2 linked regions of the Draconibacterium halophilum genome follow. The protein of the gene in region 1 interacts with the protein of each later gene in a pairwise test. Links are inferred from orthologs where the notes say so. Each region holds a gene or a part of one and is shown in the gene's direction. Other genes may lie near its edges.

Evidence for each region.
Region 2: the proteins of recJ (region 1) and G0Q07_RS09720 interact in binary tests that used the Escherichia coli proteins (3 or more experiments, as listed by UniProt). The link is inferred for Draconibacterium halophilum from one-to-one orthologs.

The regions. Positions count from the first base shown.
Region 1 is NZ_CP048409.1:1,085,233-1,096,981, forward strand. What follows is about bases 1-2,959. They hold recJ (single-stranded-DNA-specific exonuclease RecJ), read left to right. Parts: upstream 1-595; coding sequence 596-2,323; downstream 2,324-2,959. Other genes in these bases: lysS (lysine--tRNA ligase), read right to left, coding at 1-354; G0Q07_RS04390 (HAD family hydrolase), read right to left, coding at 2,320-2,952. Also shown: G0Q07_RS04395 (1-acyl-sn-glycerol-3-phosphate acyltransferase), read right to left, coding at 3,082-4,224; G0Q07_RS04400 (helix-hairpin-helix domain-containing protein), read right to left, coding at 4,264-6,306; G0Q07_RS04405 (PorV/PorQ family protein), read right to left, coding at 6,303-7,121; purE (5-(carboxyamino)imidazole ribonucleotide mutase), read right to left, coding at 7,182-7,688; hpt (hypoxanthine phosphoribosyltransferase), read left to right, coding at 7,777-8,316; G0Q07_RS04420 (adenylate kinase), read left to right, coding at 8,333-8,905; GTPase ObgE, read left to right, coding at 8,994-9,983; G0Q07_RS04430 (phosphatase PAP2 family protein), read left to right, coding at 9,983-10,675; G0Q07_RS04435 (MutS-related protein), read left to right, coding at 10,676-11,749. UniProt on the Escherichia coli protein: Single-stranded-DNA-specific exonuclease.
Region 2 is NZ_CP048409.1:2,395,830-2,402,572, forward strand. The notes cover bases 3,034-6,070. They hold G0Q07_RS09720 (type IA DNA topoisomerase), read left to right. Parts: upstream 3,034-3,414; coding sequence 3,415-5,727; downstream 5,728-6,070. Other genes in these bases: G0Q07_RS09725 (UDP-glucuronic acid decarboxylase family protein), read right to left, coding at 5,849-6,070. Outside these bases: G0Q07_RS09705 (hypothetical protein), read right to left, coding at 1-181; NAD-dependent DNA ligase LigA, read right to left, coding at 195-2,201; G0Q07_RS09715 (thioredoxin family protein), read left to right, coding at 2,382-2,966; more of G0Q07_RS09725, read right to left, coding at 6,071-6,743.

The DNA.
Region 1 (11,749 bases):
TTTTACGCCGATGATATCGCCGATGTCGAGTAATTTTTTGAATACCTCGTTGTACATCATTTTATCTTCACCGGTGCAAATCTCATCGCGGTTCACATAAATCTGAATACGTCCTTCGTGGTCCTGAATCTCAGCAAACGCGGCTTTTCCCATAATTCTGCGGCTCATCAAACGGCCCGCAATCACTACATCCTGAAAATTCTTTTCGTCTTCCTTGAAGTTCTGTTTTATTTCTTTGGTGTTGGTATTTACGTGGTACTGTGCTGCCGGGTAGGGTTCAACACCCAACTCGCGCATTCTTTGCAACGAATTTCGTCTGATGATCTCTTGTTCGCTTAATTCCTGATGACTCATTTCTTCTTCACTTTTAAATTCCTGTCATTCTTTTGTTTAAATGACAATTTATTGCCCGGGAAACGTTTGCTGAATCCCTCTAAAAAAATTTGGGCAAAGATAATAAAACAGATTGGTTGTAATTGTGTTGTAACATTGAATCAAATAAAAAATAATGTAGGGGGTGAATCATTTAATTTCCATATGCAATTGCATTTTGTATCTTTGTGAATTCACATCTTGATAAACACGATAACGCAGCATGGATAGAATTTGGAACTTAAAAAAACAAGGCGACCAAAACGAGGTTAAACATCTTTCAGCGGCGTTGAATGTGAATATGGTGATAGCCCGCTTGCTGGTGCAGCGGGGAATAGAAACCTACCCCGAAGCCAAAGCATTTTTCCGCCCCCGACTGAGTGACCTGCACGATCCGTTTTTGATGAAAGATATGGATAAAGCGGTTGCCCGATTGGATAAAGCAGTTGAAAATAAGGAAAAGGTAATTGTTTACGGCGATTACGATGTGGATGGAACTACATCGGTGGCGTTGATGTATTCGTTTTTGAAACAGCGGATTAAAGATATTGAATATTATATTCCGAACCGTTACAGCGAGGGATATGGAATTTCGCCAAAAAGTATTGATTATGCCATAGATAAAGGAGTAACGCTTATTGTTGCCCTCGACTGCGGTATTAAAGCTGTTGAAAAAATTGCCAAAGCCAAAGAGCGCGGGCTCGATTTTATTGTCTGTGATCATCATAATCCGGATGATGAAGTGCCGCCGGCTGTTGCAGTACTCGACGCAAAACAATCGGATTGTAACTATCCTTACAAAGAACTTTCGGGTTGCGGTGTAGGATTTAAATTATTGCAAGGGTACTGCAAAAAACACGAAATTGATTACGAAGAAATATATGATCTGCTCGATTTGGTAGCGGTGAGTATTGCTGCAGATATTGTTCCGATAACCGGAGAAAACAGGGTGCTGGCTTATTATGGCCTTAAGAAACTTAACTCGAATCCGGGAATTGGCTTGCAAACCATTATTAATTTTGCAGGAATTGCCGGTACCGAAATTACCATCAGCGATATTGTTTTTAAGATTGGGCCACGATTAAATGCCTCGGGCCGTATTGAGCACGGTAAAAAATCGGTGCAGATATTGGTTTCAACCGATGAAGATAAATCGGATCTATTAGGCGAAGAGATTGACTCTTTCAACGAGATCAGAAAAACATTAGACCGCGATATTACCCAGGATGCGCTGGATACCATTGAAAACAATCCCGAGTTTAAAGGTAAAAACAGCACAGTGCTTTATAACCGCGACTGGCACAAGGGAGTGGTTGGAATTGTGGCATCAAGAGTTACCGAGCAATATTACCGGCCAACGATAATTTTAACCGAATCAAACGGTTTGGCAACGGGATCGGCACGTTCGGTGCGCGATTTTGATCTTTACGAAGCTATTGGGCAGTGCAGCGATTTGCTGGAATCGTACGGTGGGCACATGTACGCTGCAGGATTAACAATGAGGATTGAGAACATTCCGGAATTCCGGCAACGTTTTGAGGAGATTGTTACCAAACAGATAACTGATAAACAACAAGTTCAATCTATTGAGGTGGATGCCAAAATTGCGCTTAGCGAAATTACGCCGCGCTTTTATCGCATTTTAAAACAATTTGCACCGTTTGGGCCGCACAATATGATGCCGGTTTTTGTTACCGAAGATGTTTTTGATGCCGGTACCAGCCGTTTGGTTGGTAAAAACCAGGAGCACTTAAAACTCGATTTGGTGGAGCCCGATGTTAATTCAGGAATATTCCCGGGCATTGCTTTTAATCAATCGGATGCTTACGATGTAATTACTTCAGGCTCGCCTTTTGATGTGTGCTATTCGATTAACGAAAATGAATACCGTGGTAAAACCAATCTTCAGTTATTTATAAGAGATATCAAGAAAAGAGAGTTCCTGAATTAAGGTAGTAGCGACTTTAGTTGCGGCAATTCTTCAATTACTCTGGCGCCCGTTGCCACCAGCCGCTGTTTCGACTGATGTCCGTCGGCCACCAAAATGCAATCTATTTCCAGTTGTTGAGCTACCTCAAAATCATGATTGGTGTCGCCAATAATAGTTGCCTGGCTTTTGTTGATGTTAAATTCGCTAATAAACTGTTTGCCACGTTCTATTTTCGAAGATGCATAATGATCGTTCAATCCGGCAACTCCCTCAAAATAGTCGAAAATATTCTGATGTTTTAAGGTTTGCTCCAACATGTTTTGTTGCATAGCGGAAAGTACAAATTGTTGGAGCCCCAAGCTTTTAAAATGCTGGAGTACGTCAATCGCTCCGGCATGTAATTTACACTGAGAAACTCCTGCGTTGTATATGTCCATATATTCCTGTGCCGAAATGGAGAAATCTTCTTTTGAAAAATCAAAACCGAGAGATTCGTAACAATCCTTTACAGGAAACGAGAATACCTCTTTATACGAATAATGATCAAGCAGATTTAGCTGCCGATTTTTCAGCAGCACATTTATCGTTGAAATGCAAAAATCAAGATCGTTGAGCAGTGTACCGTTCCAGTCCCAGATAATTGTATGCATTTTATACCGATTGTTTTTTAGAGTGAGCGTTAAGTGAAATGATAAATTTACAGTGGTTAATGCCGGTAGTAAAGCAAAAAGGCTTTGTAAATAGATGTAACAAAGGCTGCATTTGATTTCTAATCGGTACTATTTTTTAGGTCTGTCGAATTTGTTAATTACCGGGTAAGCATACAATTTCAGAAAACGTTCCTGAATGTCAGTTATCGGGAAATCGATATTCACCATGGCTTGCTCCACCATAATTTCAAATTTCTTTTGTTCTTCGCTGGTGTATCGATCTTTAAATCGGTGCTCCTGCATAAGCATGTCGTAGGCCACAAAATTGCTAGGCCACAGTTTAAAATTTTTGTAAATCTGGTCGTCGATCATTTCGGCCAGGCAACGAATGTAAGAATTACGTTGTTCGTTATTTTTTGCCAATTCAAAATGGGTTTCTATAGGTGTTCCAAAGGAAAAACGCATTCTCCCTTTTGGTGCGAACATTCCCATCGACATCGCTTTTAGGTCGTCTTTACTTCGTTTCGATTCGCCGTAATGTTCTTTTTTTATTAATTCGCGAAGTTTGGCCAATCCACAAGGTTCAATCTCGTACGAAATGGATACCGGCACAATATTTAATTCGTTAAATCCGTCCGATATGCCTCCTGTGTTACTCATGTTCAGCATTTTTAGAACACTGTCCTGTGTTTTGTCGTTCCCGTCTTTTGTACGGCCTTCGCGTTGAGCTATCCAAACCGACATTTTGTCTTCAGTAATGGACTTTCGGATAAAATGAGAGACCTTTTTTGATGCCATCATCAGTTCGCGTGGCGGCAAATTTCGTTTAATAACAAACGACCTGTTCAGCTTAACTGTATGTTCTATCCACTCGTATTGCAGCAGGTTGTCGCCAATGGCAATCTGGGTGGTGTTCATCCCGTGCTCAAAAATGAGAAAATTTAATAAAGCGGCATCTAAAATAATATCGCGGTGGTTCGAAATAAACAGATAGGGCTTGGAATTGTCCAGCTTATCCATTCCGGTAACTTTTAATCCGTCCGAAGTTTTGTCTACCAGCCAGTGCAAAAGATCGTAAATAAAAACGCCCTGAAGCTGTTTAACACTGCTTACCCGGCGCAACTGAAATTTTACCATTTCAACCTTTGGCCGGTTTTTAAACAAGAGATGCAGTACCCTGTCAAAGGTTTTATCCTTAACTAGTTTTCTGATCTTTGCTTTAACTTCTTTGTCGGTGTAGGGGCGAATATCATCAAAATTAATGTCTCGCATTATTTATAATTTTAACCCGACAAAGTAAGGTATTCAAAATCAGAATTTCAACCTCAATTGGAATTTTAACTCCGTTTTGTGGTGTCCTGTTATCTCGTTGTAGCCGGAACTTATGGTTTCACGGTCGGTCCACCACGTATTAGCCAGCTTTAGCCAGCACTCAATCTTTTTCGCCGGCTGGTATTTTAAATTGATATAATTTCTTATTCCCTTCCCGTAATAGGCAGGAATGGAAAAAGCATAAAGAATGTCGTTTTCGTACGCATAAATACGGCTGTTATAGCTTTTGGTATGAAACCAGGCCAGTCGTGCCGCAAGGTTCAACGGAAATTGTTTGGGCTTAAACTGGATGTCCTGGAAAAGCAGAAATCCGTTCTCACTATTCTCGCCTTTATAATAAACATGCTCGGCACGTGTTTTTAGCAAGATTGTTTCCGATATCTGAAACTGTGTATGAAAGCGCATTTTCTGAACGCGTTCTGGCAGATTGATATAGCGCCCATCGTTCTTGAATTTTTGATCTTTCTCCTCATTTTTAAAACGTAGGTAGGCGGTAATCTTTTCGCTGATCTGAAAATCTGCTTGTGTAAAAATATCCCACGAACGTGCAGGGCTGGCAGTGGAGTAGTTAAACCATTCTGATTGATAAACATCGGAATAGGCTGAAAGCTTAACAAATTTGGCCGGTAAAAGACGCACCCCAAAATAAAGTCCTGATTCGTTGCTGATGTTACTTCCTTCGGCCATCGTATTGGCCCAAAAAGCGTGGTAATCTTTATCGAAATGACGAAACAATGCCGAAAATGCCAATTGGTCGTTAACATGTACAATTGCTCCCTGTGTAACTGCTTTTCCTTTTGATTTTGATAGGGCAGCCTCGCCAAAAAGCGTATAGTTATTTTTGTTAAAAAGGTAATCGGCACCGACGGTATAATTATCGGTCCCTTGGAAACGAAATTTGTTGTAAAGCCGTTCGCTGCGAATAAATGGTTTGTCGAAATGTTGATATACAACGGTTACCCCAAGTTTAAGGTATTTAAAATGATGGGTAAAAACTCCGCCGGCATTGGTAAAATTTACCGTTTTTTCATCGGCAATTTCGCTGTCGGTGCGATGATAACCCGAAGTTTGCAAACTGGAGAAATGGTTTACTTCTGCATCCTTATAAACCAGGTTGCCATCGGCATTTTTGCGCGAATAGAATAGACTGAATCGTGAATTACCCAATTTTACGGTTCCGGCCGCCCCTCTGAAAAAGAAATTCTCATCCACAGAAGTGTAGCCCCGAACTCCCTGGCCGGTTTTTGTGATTCCCAAAACATTTTGCGATTTCCCGTTGGTGTAGCCTTGCCATAATACCAAACCCTGGCCGGTTCTAACAAGGTAGTCGCCGACCGAAATTTTTTCAAAAGTGCTATTGATTTTGAAACTAACATGCCCCGAATAGTAATCGAAACCACTTTTGTTAGAACCTTTAAAGAATGCTTCGCCGGGATCTTTCTCGGCCGTTATGCCAATAGAAAGTTTGTCATTGGCCCTAAAATTATAGCGCGTGTAATAGCGAAATCGGTTTCCTTCGTAAGGTGTGGTGTTATCGTCTTTTGTTTTGTATCCGCGTGCTTTCTGTAAATTACCCAGCGTTCGAATTAGCAATTGGTTATCGGCATATTTTAGCTGTTGTTTTAATGTTTGTTGTTCCTGTTCTTCGGGGCCAAATACAATAAAATACTGCAATTTTTGCAGCAAATCAGGTGAAAACCCATCAATGGTTTTTAGTTCGTAAATAGAATATACAGGGCCGTAAGTGTCAGTATATTCAAGTAATTTTTGAATTTGTATTTCATTTAACAAATAGAGCCGTGCCAATTCTGTGGTGCTTGTTGCGTTAATATTAACGGGATGTTCAAGAAAATACTCCAGATCCTCAATAATTAAGGCCGCATCAGTGCCTTCTTCAATTTTATCGAGATGCGATTCCAAAATCGATTCAATCAATTTATCGGGCGAGTTATTTTGCGCCGATGCCGCCAAAAATGTAAGCTCAAGTAACATGAAAATTATATGTTTGGCAATGCGTGTCATTTAAGATTGTATTGAATGGAAACCGAGGGTGTAAATCCTAAATTTCCATGGTAACTAAATGCAATATCTGTGCTGATATTTTTAAAAATGTAGCCAATTCCGGCAGTATATTGAACCGGCCGTCCCGAAATCCCAAAGCGAAAGGCCAGATTTTCAAGTGGCATAAATTCCAGTCCGCTTTTTATTAAAACATCCCGCTCCGATTCTTTTTGTGTTTCAAAGCTCACCAGCACATGCTGGTCGAAAGCATAGTGTGCACCAAGCCTGTAAATCGATGGGAGTTTTGTTTTTTCTTCGCGATAATTGTAGCCGTTTTTAACCGGATTAAAGGAGTGAACGCCTAATGTAATTTTCTCGGTAAGCTTATAACTTGCCCCGATTTCAAACGTAAGAAACGAAAAAGCATCCGCATTTTCCGGCATACGTTCTGCGAAATAATCGAATTGGATAGAAGCGTTAAGACGTTCAGAAAGTGGCTTGGCATAGGCAAGGCCCAGTTTATGCGCTTTAAAAATGCCCTTTCCAAATTGGTAAAAACTTAATCCGAAAGTTCCGGTGTTGGTTGGCAAAACAATACTTGATGCCGCCAATTCAAATTCATCAATTCCGAATTTTGATTCGTAAAATATTCCGGCGGAAAAATTGTTGAGTTGCGCTAATGTTGCCTGGTTATGAAAAGTGCTCCAGCTATCGGGAATGGATACAAAAGCATTTGATAGCGCAACAGAACGTGCACCTCCTGTGTAATTTTGAGAGGAGGCTACCGAAGCGATTATGGTAAAGCACGCCAACAGTATGTAAAAGGGTTTATGCATAAAAAAAGAGGTATTGATTAAATACCTCTTTAAAATTAAGTAAAATATTTTTAACTACAATTAGTTTGTTTTAAATCTGTACTTTACCTCCGATAACTCCTGGTTGGCTTTTACAATTTTTTGTTTCAGGTTTTCTTTGTAAGTAACCAGTTTGTTCATTAGTTCTTCGTCTCCGGTGGCCATCATTTGAGTAGCTAAAATAGCCGCATTCATTGATCCGTTAACTGCAACAGTAGCAACTGGAATACCCGGAGGCATTTGCAGAATAGCAAGAATAGAATCAAACCCCGACAGGCTGGCGTTAATCGGAACACCAATTACAGGAACCGGGGTCATTGCAGCAATTACACCCGGTAAGTGAGCAGCCATTCCGGCACCGGCAATAATAACTTTTATTCCGCGGTCTTTGGCTCCTTTGGCAAAGCTTTCTACCTCTTCCGGAGTACGATGTGCCGATAGCGCATTGATCTCGAAAGGAATTTCAAACTCATCGAACAATTTGGCCGCTTTTTCCATCACGCTTAAATCGGATGTGCTGCCCATAATAATACTAACTTTTGGAGTCATGTTTTATAATTTATTTGTTACTTTGTATCTTTTTATTTTCAGCACGAAAATACAGCAAATTAGCAATTAATAAAAATCAAAACCACATATGAAGAAGGTTAAAATTCTGGATAAAGAATTTGAGTTATTTATTCCATATGAGAAGATTCGTTCAGTTGTTGAGCAAATGGCTGAAACAATGAATAAGGAGTTGGCAGGCAAAGACCCGCTTTTTCTTTGTATATTAAACGGTTCGTTTATGTTTGCCGCCGAATTATTCAAGCGTATCGACTTTGTAGAGTCGGAGATTTCGTTTGTAAAACTGGCTTCGTATCAGGGCGATTCAACAACCGGAAGAGTGAAACATCTGATCGGGTTGAATGAAGAAATTGAAGGACGAACCGTAGTGATTCTGGAAGATATTGTTGATACGGGAATTACCATCAACAATATTATGGAGCAACTGGAACTAATGAAGCCCAAAGAAGTGCAGGTAGCCACCTTGTTATTAAAACCGGATGCGCTTCAGAAAGAAGTAGATCTTAAATATGTGGGAATGGAGATCCCGAATGATTTTATCGTAGGTTACGGACTTGACTACGACGGCTACGGTAGAAATCTGATCGATATTTACACGGTAGTAAAATAAAAAATAACCAAAAACTATGTTGAATCTCGTATTGTTTGGCCCACCGGGGGCAGGAAAAGGAACCCAGGCCGAATTTCTTACTAATTCATTTGAATTGATCCACTTATCGACCGGCGATTTGCTACGAAGCGAAATTGCCGAAGAAACCCCTCTGGGAAAGGAAGCAAAAAACTTTATGGATAAAGGCGAGTTGGTTCCCGATGAAGTGGTGATTGGAATGATAAAAAGTAAACTTGACGCAAACAAAGATGCGAAAGGTTTTATTTTCGACGGATTTCCACGTACCGTTGATCAGGCGAAAGCGCTGGATGTTTTGCTGAACGACAATGGAACACCAATCTCGGGAATGCTTTGCCTGCAGGTTGAGAAGCAGGAATTGATCGATCGTTTGTTAAGCCGCGGAAAAGTTTCGGGCCGTTCCGACGATCAAAACCAATCGATTATTGAAAACCGCATTGCAGTTTACACCGAAAAAACACTTCCTTTAATTGAATACTACAAACCGCAGGGTAAACATTTCGATGTTAATGGAATGGGAACTATTGAGGAAATTGCAGGTAGATTAAAAGACGTTGTAGAAAAATTATAACATCGATAGGTAAGTGAGAAGTTTGCCACATGGCAGGTTTCTCACTTTTTTTACTTGTATATTACAGAAAACGAACAGGAAAAATCAGATGGCAGAGACCAATTTTGTTGATTACGTAAGAATTCATTGTCAGTCGGGTAACGGAGGTTCCGGCTCAGCGCATTTGCGCAGAGAGAAATTTGTTGCCAAAGGAGGTCCCGATGGAGGCGATGGTGGTCGTGGTGGCCATGTTATTCTTGTGGGCAATGAGCAAATGTGGACACTGTTACATTTGAAGTTCCGCAAACATATTAAGGCTGGTCACGGAGATCCGGGGGGGAAACAACGCAGTAAAGGCGCCGATGGCGAGGATGTATACGTGGAGGTGCCACTGGGTACGGTTGCCCGCGATGTGGAAACCGGCGAATTCCTGTTTGAAATTACAAAGCACGGCGAAGAGCAAGTGCTGCTGGAGGGTGGTAGAGGTGGCCTGGGAAACGACCATTTTAAAACCTCGACCCATCAGACTCCACGATTTGCACAGCCCGGCGAAGAAGGCGAAGAAGGCTGGAAAATTCTGGAGCTAAAAGTGCTGGCCGATGTTGGTTTGGTTGGCTTCCCGAGTGCCGGGAAATCTACACTTTTATCGGTAGTTTCTGCGGCAAAACCAAAAATTGCTGATTACCCGTTTACTACCCTGGTGCCTAATTTAGGCATTGTGGGGCATCGCGAAAAACGATCGTTTGTAATGGCTGATATTCCGGGAATAATTGAAGGCGCGCACGAAGGTAAAGGCTTGGGGCTTCGTTTTTTAAGGCACATCGAGCGTAACTCGATGTTGTTATTTATGGTGCCGGCAGATAGTAAAGATCACCTGAATGAATATAAGGTATTGCTCAACGAACTGGAGAAATATAATCCTGAATTACTCGATAAACAGCGATTTTTAACCATCAGTAAAGCAGATATGCTGGATGAAGAACTGATGCAGGAAATCAGTAGTGAGCTGGGCGAAACTCCGCACATGTTTTTTTCGGCAGTATCCGGACTAAATATTCTACCACTTAAAGACCGAATCTGGGAAATTTTAAATAGTTAATGGAAATATTGCAACGAATACTGGAGCTGGATAAAGATTTGTTTTTATTCCTCAATGGATTACACAGCGATTTTTGGGATCCCATTATGGTGATGGTAACCCGCCAGGAAATATGGATTCCGTTTTTTGCCAGCATTCTATTTTTTATTGTCAAGAATTATCGAAGCAAAACCTTGCTGATTCTTATCACCCTGGCGATTTTAATTGCAGTTACCGATCAGTTTTCAGGATTAATAAAAGATACTTTTCAGCGTTTGCGGCCGGTGCACGATCCTGCAATCGCGCAATTGGTTCATATGGTAATGGGCAAAGGCGGATCTTTTGGTTTTGTTTCGGCTCATGCCGCTAATTCTGTTGCTCTTTTAGTGCTAATTTCCCGGATATTTAAAAGCCGCGGGTATTATTTTTTAATGCTGACTTGGGTGCTTGTGTTTTGTTATTCGCGTATTTATGTAGGGGTGCATTATCCTCTCGATCTTATTTGTGGTGGACTTGTCGGCTGGCTAATTGGTTGGGGGCTGTACAAGCTTATGATGTTTGTCGAAAACCATTTCTTTTTTGGGCGTTCGCCAAAAATTGAAAAAACGGCAATTTCAACAAAAGATACCGGTACTATGGTTTTAGTATTCTCGGTATTAGTAAGCACTTTTTTTATTGCTGTCTTCATCCTTCGCCATTATAATCTTTTATAAATGAGCAACCCGATCCGGCTTTATTCCGAAAAACTTTCATTTTACACTGATGAATTCAATAGTGTGTCGGCGAAAGTAAAACGTTTTGCCTGGTATCGTTTTGTTGCGTTTGTCGGAATATTTCTTCCGCTGATTATTCTGGGTTGGAAGATCACAACGCTCTACTCAACGCTTCCTTTAATTGTGCTGTTCTTTTTTCTCGTAAAACGGAATCTCATTCTCGAAAAGTTAAAGAAAACACTTGCTGTTAAAAAGATGTTGCTGGAAGATGAGCTAAAAGCATTGGATCATTCTTTTCTTCATTTTAAAAATGGCGAACAGTTTCTGAACGTGGAACATTCTTTTGCCTACGATCTCGATTTGTTTGGCGAAGGTTCATTGTTTCAGTATTTAAACCGAACCTCAACCGTTGAAGGTCAGCAGTTATTGGCCGATTGGATGCAAAGGCCATTAAAGGAAAAAGACGAAATTGAGCAGCGGCAAGGCGCCATTAAAGAGCTAGCTGAAATGCCTTTGTGGCGGCTCGACTTTTTAACTGAAGGCAAACTGTTTCAGGAATCGGAAGAACAGTATAACGAGATTCGTTCATGGACGGAAATGGAGCTTGGGCTGAATCATTCCAACCTGATGAAGTGGTTGATTCGTATTGTTCCGGCGATAACGATAGTGGCTGCAATTCCGGCAATAATGGGACTGAGTAACTTTTATCTTGTGGTAATGGTAGTTGCTCAGTTTTTGCTGCTGTTTGCCTGGTCGAAACGTGTGAATTATTACTTTGGTTTTTTTGGTCGGAAGTCGGAGCTGCTGGCGAAATACATGCAGTTGCTGAAAATTATTGAGCAGAAAGATTTCGATTCGAAATATTTAAGCGAACTAAAGAAAAAAGTAACTGAGCCCTCGGCCGGGAAGGTATTTGGTGAATTAAAAAACCTGGTAAAGGAGTTTGAATACCGCCAGAATTTTTTGGTGGGAGTTGTGCTCAACGGGTTATTAACCTGGGATATTCGTTGCGTATACAAGTTGTGGCAATGGCATAAAGAGAATCGGGGCAGGTTAGCCAATTGGTTGGAAATT
Region 2 (6,743 bases), 1.3 Mb from region 1 along the record:
GCCCGCTATTTGGGGCTTCTGCCTGAAAATCGCTTTTCTGAAGTTGATAATCGGCCGACCACTCGATAATTTTCTGAGCATTGGTCGCAACTGATAAGAGGAGTGCTATTGATAAAAGAAGAATTGTTTTTGTCATATTAAAAGCGTCGTATTTAGCTTCAACTGTAATTTTTTTCGTCATTATTCCCGATAAACTATTCGATCATTTTTAAGAAATCTTTCTCACTGATCATTGGAATACCCAACTTCTCAACTTTTTGAAGCTTGCTGGGACCAACATTACTTCCGGCAAGCATATAACTTGTTTTTTTCGAAATGGAACCCACGTTTTTCCCTCCGTTTTGCTCAATCAGTTTTTTAAGCTCATCGCGCGAATTTTGCTCGAAAGTTCCCGAAATAACAATGCTCAAACCTTCCAGTTTGTTGGTTTGTCCCTCCAGCTGGTCTTCGCTGATGGAAAACCGAAGTCCGTATGCTTTCAGGTTTTCGATAAATTGTAAATGTTCTTCGTTCGAAAACCAATCCACAACACTTTCCGCAATGCGGTCGCCAATTTCATCAATTTCTACCAACTGTTCTTTGGTTTGCTGCTGAATATTTTCAATTGTATGCAGCTTTTTTACCAGCGTTTTGGCTACTGTTTCTCCAACAAAACGAATTCCCAGCGCAAAAAGTACCCGCTCGAACGGAACTTCTTTTGAAGCTTCCAAACCATCGAGAATTCGTTGTGCCGATTTATCTGCCATTCGCTCAAGGTTTAACAGTTGCTTTTTTTGCAATTGGTAGAGCTGGGTAATGTTTTTTGCCAAACCTTCGTTGTAAAGCAAGTCAACAGTTTCCTGCCCAATGCCATCAATGTCCATTGCCTTTCGGCTCACAAAATGCTCCATCTTGCCTTTAATTTGTGGCGGACAGGCATCTTCATTCGGACAATAATGGGCAGCTTCACCTTCTTTTCTAATTAGTTTGGTTCCGCACTCGGGGCATGTTTCAATAAACTGCACCGGCTGAAACATCGGATGTCGTTTGGCAGGATCAACTCCCGTGATTTTCGGAATAATCTCGCCTCCTTTTTCCACAAAAACAGTGTCATCAATATGCAGATCCAGATTATTGATAATATCAGCATTGTGCAGCGATGCGCGTTTTACAATGGTTCCGGCAATTAAAACCGGTTCTAAATTAGCCACCGGCGTTACAGCTCCTGTTCGCCCTACCTGGTACGAAACCGATTTTAGCAGAGTAGAAACACTCTCGGCTTTAAACTTGTAGGCAATAGCCCAGCGTGGCGATTTGGCGGTAAAACCGAGGTTCTTTTGTAATCTCCGCGAATTTACTTTAATCACAATTCCGTCGGTGGCAACCGGCAGTGAAAATCGTTCGGTGTCCCATCTCTCGATAAAAGCAAATACGTCATCAATATTTTTACACAATTGCGTGTGCTCCGAAATTTTAAATCCCCATTCGCGTGCTTTTTGCAGACTTTCGTAATGCCCGTCTTCCGGTAAATTTTCGCCAAGTACGTAATACAAATAGGCATCCAGTTTTCGCGAGGCAACAATCGATGAGTTTTTCATTTTTAGTGTTCCTGCCGCTGTGTTTCGAGGATTTGCCAATAGCGGTTCGCCAGCTTTTTCCAGTTCAGCATTTAGGTTGTTGAATACTTCAAAAGGCATCAAAATCTCGCCGCGAATTTCAAAACTATCCGGATAATCGTTTCCGCGTAATTTTAAGGGTACCGATTGGATGGTACGCACATTTGCAGTTACATCATCACCTTTCACTCCGTCGCCACGAGTTACGGCACGCACCAGTTCGCCATTTTCATAGCTTAGGCTAATCGACGAGCCATCGAATTTTAACTCACAAGCGTATTCAAAATCATCGGTACCAATAATTTTCTGAATGCGGTTGTCGAAATCTTTTAGCTCCTCTTGCGAGTATGCATTTGATAGCGACAACATATTGTACTGATGAGTTACCTGCTTAAAGTCTGAACTTAAATCGCTTCCTACGCGCTGTGTTGGCGAGTTAGGGTCGTTAATATTGTATTGTTTCTCAAGGCGTTCCAGCTCTTTTAATTTCATGTCGAAATCAAAATCACTGATAGATGGTTGCGCCAATACGTAATATTTATAGTTGTGTTCGGCCAGTTCGGCCTGCAAATCTTCAATTCGTTGGATGTCTTGTTCGCTGCTCATTCGTGCCCTAATTGTAAATGTTTCAAGATGATTTTTCAAAGATAATTTGTTGCGGTAAAAAACGTAAGGTTTTTCAATTTTTAATGGTACGAAGCTTCGGTACGGAATAACCAAAGTTTTGTACTATCTATTAAACAATTTTCATTCAAGATACTTTTAGTAGTAAAAGAAGATAATATTATGGCATTTACACTCGAAATAGGAAAAAAAGCGGTCTACTTTGATCTTTCGGCAACTGATGGGAAAATATACACGCTTGACAGTTTTAAGGACTCGAAATATCTGGTGGTGTTTTTCACCTGTAATCATTGTCCTTATGTGATTAACAGCGATGAAGTTACCCGAAAAACGGCTGAACGGTTTAAGCCGCAGGGAGTAGAATTTGTTGGAATTAACTCGAATAGTAAAAATACTTACGAAGAGGATGATTTCGACCACATGGTGGAGCGCATGAAAGAACACCAATTTCCGTGGACATATTTGCACGACGAGTCGCAGGAAATTGCGCTGGCATATGGAGCGCTGCGGACACCTCATTTTTATGTGTTTGACGAAGACCGCAAACTCGTTTATACCGGTAGGGGTGTTGATAGTCCGCGTGATCCATCAAAAATAAAGGTGAACGATCTGGCAAATGCACTTGAAGAGTTGACCAGTGGAAAAGAGATTTCTGTTCCGGTAACCAACCCGATTGGCTGCAACGTAAAATGGGATGGCAAAGAAAAACACTGGATGCCGGCTGATGCATGCGATTTGGTTTGGTAATGTTTCAAGGCAAAAGTAAAAAGGCAAAAGTAAAAAGGAAGAACTTTCGGCGCTCTGTCATCTCGAAGCAAAGCGAGAGATCTGTTGCGATGAAGCGTTTATTGACCACAAGTTATGGAGCGAGTGATCTTAGGTTTTGCAATTTATCAATTTAACCATTCAACAATTAATTTTTACCACAGAGTTGCACCGAGGAGACACGGAGTTTCACAGAGAGGAGGAAAAAGTCGATAACAAAGGGTTTCAATTTATCAGTTTTACAATTTAACAATTCTTTCTACCGAAGAGAGGAAAAGTCTCAGTTGTAGTTTGTCAGTCTCAGTTTTCAGTCGCAGTTCTCACCGTCTCAGTGCTCAATCTTCTTCAATCTAAAAATCAATCTTTCTTAAAAGCTTGTTAATAACTCCCTTTTTCTTCGCAATTCAATACTTGTATATTTGCAGCACTTATGATTGTTTGTATAGCAGAGAAACCAAGTGTTGCCAAAGAAATTGCTCAGGTTATTGGGGCAGGTTCGCGAAGAGACGGTTATTTCGAAGGAAACGGTTACCAGGTAACCTGGACTTTTGGCCATTTTTGTACGTTGTGGCCGCCCGAGGATTACGATGCGAAATGGAAACGCTGGGATCTGCAAACACTGCCCATGTTGCCCAAACGTTTTGAGACCAAGGTGATGACAGGCGATGGCGGGGTAACCAAACAATTTAATACCATTAAAAGCTTATTGGATAAAGCCGAACAGGTAATTAACTGCGGTGATGCCGGACAGGAAGGTGAACTTATTCAGCGCTGGGTGATGAAAGAGGCAGGTTACAAAGGAGAAGTAAAGCGTTTGTGGATCTCGTCGCTGACTAACGAAGCTATAAAAAATGGCTTTCAGAAACTGGAACCGGCAGAAAAATTTGATCACCTGTATTATGCTGGTAGCTCACGCGCTATTGGCGACTGGCTGCTGGGAATGAATGCCACACGTTTGTACACGTTAAAATATGGTGGTTACAAACAGGTTTTGTCCATCGGACGGGTGCAAACACCAACGCTGGCGATGCTGGTAACGCGCCATTACGAAATCGAGAATTTTAAACCCGAACCTTACTGGGAGTTGCAAACCACTTATCGCGACACGGTTTTTAGCAATACCGAGGGAAAGTTTTTCAAAAAAGAAGACGGTGAAAAACTGCTTAATCAGGTTTTATATAAGGACTTGTACATTACCGAAGTTGAAAAGAAAGATGGGAAGGAATATGCTCCCAAACTTTTCGACCTGACCAGTTTACAGGTGCATTGTAATACGCGTTTTGGATTAACGGCCGATGAAACCTTAAAAACCGTGCAACGTTTGTACGAAATGAAAGTGGTTACCTATCCGCGTGTTGATACCACTTTTTTGCCTAACGATCAGTATCCAAAAATACCAGGAATTTTAAAGGGACTAAAAAGTTATAGTGAGTTGGCGCAGCCATTGTTGGCAAAGAAAATCCGAAAGTCGACCAAAATTTTTAACGATAAAAAAGTTACCGATCACCATGCAATTATTCCAACAGGTGAAGAGAAATTGCTGGGCGGTAACGAGAAAAAGGTTTACGATGCTATTGCACGACGTTTTTTGGCTGCGTTTTACCCCGATTGTAAAGTGGCCAAAACGCAGGTGAAGGCCGAAGTTGATACGGTTCAGTTTGTAGCCACCGGAAAACAAATTCTGCAACCGGGTTGGCGGGTTGTTTTTCAGGATGAGAATTCGAAGAGTGGTGACGGTGATACAATTCTTCCTGTTTTTGAAAAAGGAGAACATGGGCCGCACGAGCCGTCGTTTACCGAAAAGGAAACAAAACCGCCGCGTTATTACACCGAGGCTTCGTTACTGCGTGCCATGGAAACTGCCGGAAAAAATGTTGATGACGATGAGTTACGCGACCTGATGAAAGCGAATGGAATCGGGCGTCCGTCAACTAGGGCTGCTATTATCGAGACCTTGTTCCGGCGTAAATATATAGAGCGTCAGAAAAAGCAGATACATCCTACAAAAGTGGGAATTCAGTTGATTGATATTATTCATAATGAACTATTAAAATCGGCAGAATTAACCGGACAGTGGGAAAAACGATTGCGTGACATTGAACAGGGAGAATACAGCGCCTCGAAATTTATTTACGAGATGAAACGTATGGTTTACGATCTGGTGGTTGAAGTGTTGAGAGATCGCAACTCGGTAAAACTGGCTGCTCCCGAACCGGAAAAAAAGGAAAAAGGCAAAAGAGCAAAGGCAAAAGGGCAAAAGGCAGTTGATACCGGAAGTGAAGAAATGACTTGTCCGAAATGTTCGGAAGGAAAAGTGCTAAAAGGTAAAAATGCATACGGCTGTAATCGTTGGAAAGAAGGTTGTGATTTCAGGCTGCCATTCGTTTTTATGGAGAAAAAGCTTACCGACAAACAGGTTGAGCGTTTGCTGAAGAAAGGTGCCACTACTAAACTCAAAGGCTTTAAAATGGGGGAGAAAAAGGTGGAAGGTATTTTGCAGCTTACCTCGGATTGTAATGTAGAGTTTGTGGATAGATCTCCGGCTGATAAGAAAACAGTTGATTCTGTTCCCAAGTGCCCGAAATGTGGGGGAACAATAATAAAAGGAAAAACGGCTTACGGTTGTAGCAACTGGAAAGAGGGTTGTGATTTTAAATTCTCGTTTGATGCCATCCGCGAAAAGGCTGCCGGAAGAGAATTGACGAAGGAATTAGTGCTGAAAATTCTGCAGGGAGTAGATTAATTCAAATAGTAACTTTTGTTTGTGTCAGTCTGAGCGAAGTCGAAGACTAAATCACTTACACTTCGACTTCGCATAGTGTGACTCAGCTTTCTCTTAAATCAAGTGATAAAGAATATTCAAATTATAATTCGTCCTCTTTTTGCAGCCGCTCAAAGTAGGCTATTGTTTTTGTTAAACCTTCCCGAAGCGGAATGGTAGGCTCCCAGCCATCCAGTTTTTCTTTAGCCAAAGTAATATCCGGCTGACGTTGTGTGGGATCGTCTTGTGGCAGTGGCAAGTAAACTATTTTGGATTTTGATCCGGTAATATCAATAATTTCACTGGCCAGTTCAAGCATGGTAAATTCGCCCGGATTACCAATGTTTACCGGCCCGATAAAATCGTCGTCGGTTTTCATCATACGGATCATGCCTTCAATTAAATCGCTTACATACTGAAAGCTGCGGGTTTGTTGCCCGTCGCCAAAAATAGTAATGTCTTTTCCCTGTAAAGCCTGCATAATAAAGTTCGAAACAACGCGTCCGTCGTCCGGCTCCATTTTGGGGCCATAGGTATTAAAAATGCGGATGATCTTGATCAAAACGTCGTTCTGTACATGGTAATTAACGAACAGCGATTCAGCACATCGTTTCCCTTCGTCGTAACACGAGCGCACTCCAATAGGATTAACATGGCCCCAGTATTCTTCGTTTTGCGGATGAATATCGGGTACACCATAAACTTCACTGGTTGATGCCTGCAGGATTTTGGCCTTTATACGTTTGGCCAAACCAAGCATATTTACAGCGCCCATTACCGAAGTTTTGATGGTTTTTATCGGATTGTATTGATACTGAACTGGTGACGCCGGACATGCCAGGTTGTAGATTTCGTCCACTTCAATGTAAAAAGGCTGTGTAATATCGTGCCGTACCAGCTCAAAGTAAGGATTATCAAGTAAATGAATAATCTTTTGCTTTTTGCCGGTAAAATAGTTGTCGAGGCAAATAACTTCGTTGCCATCGTTTAACAGCCTT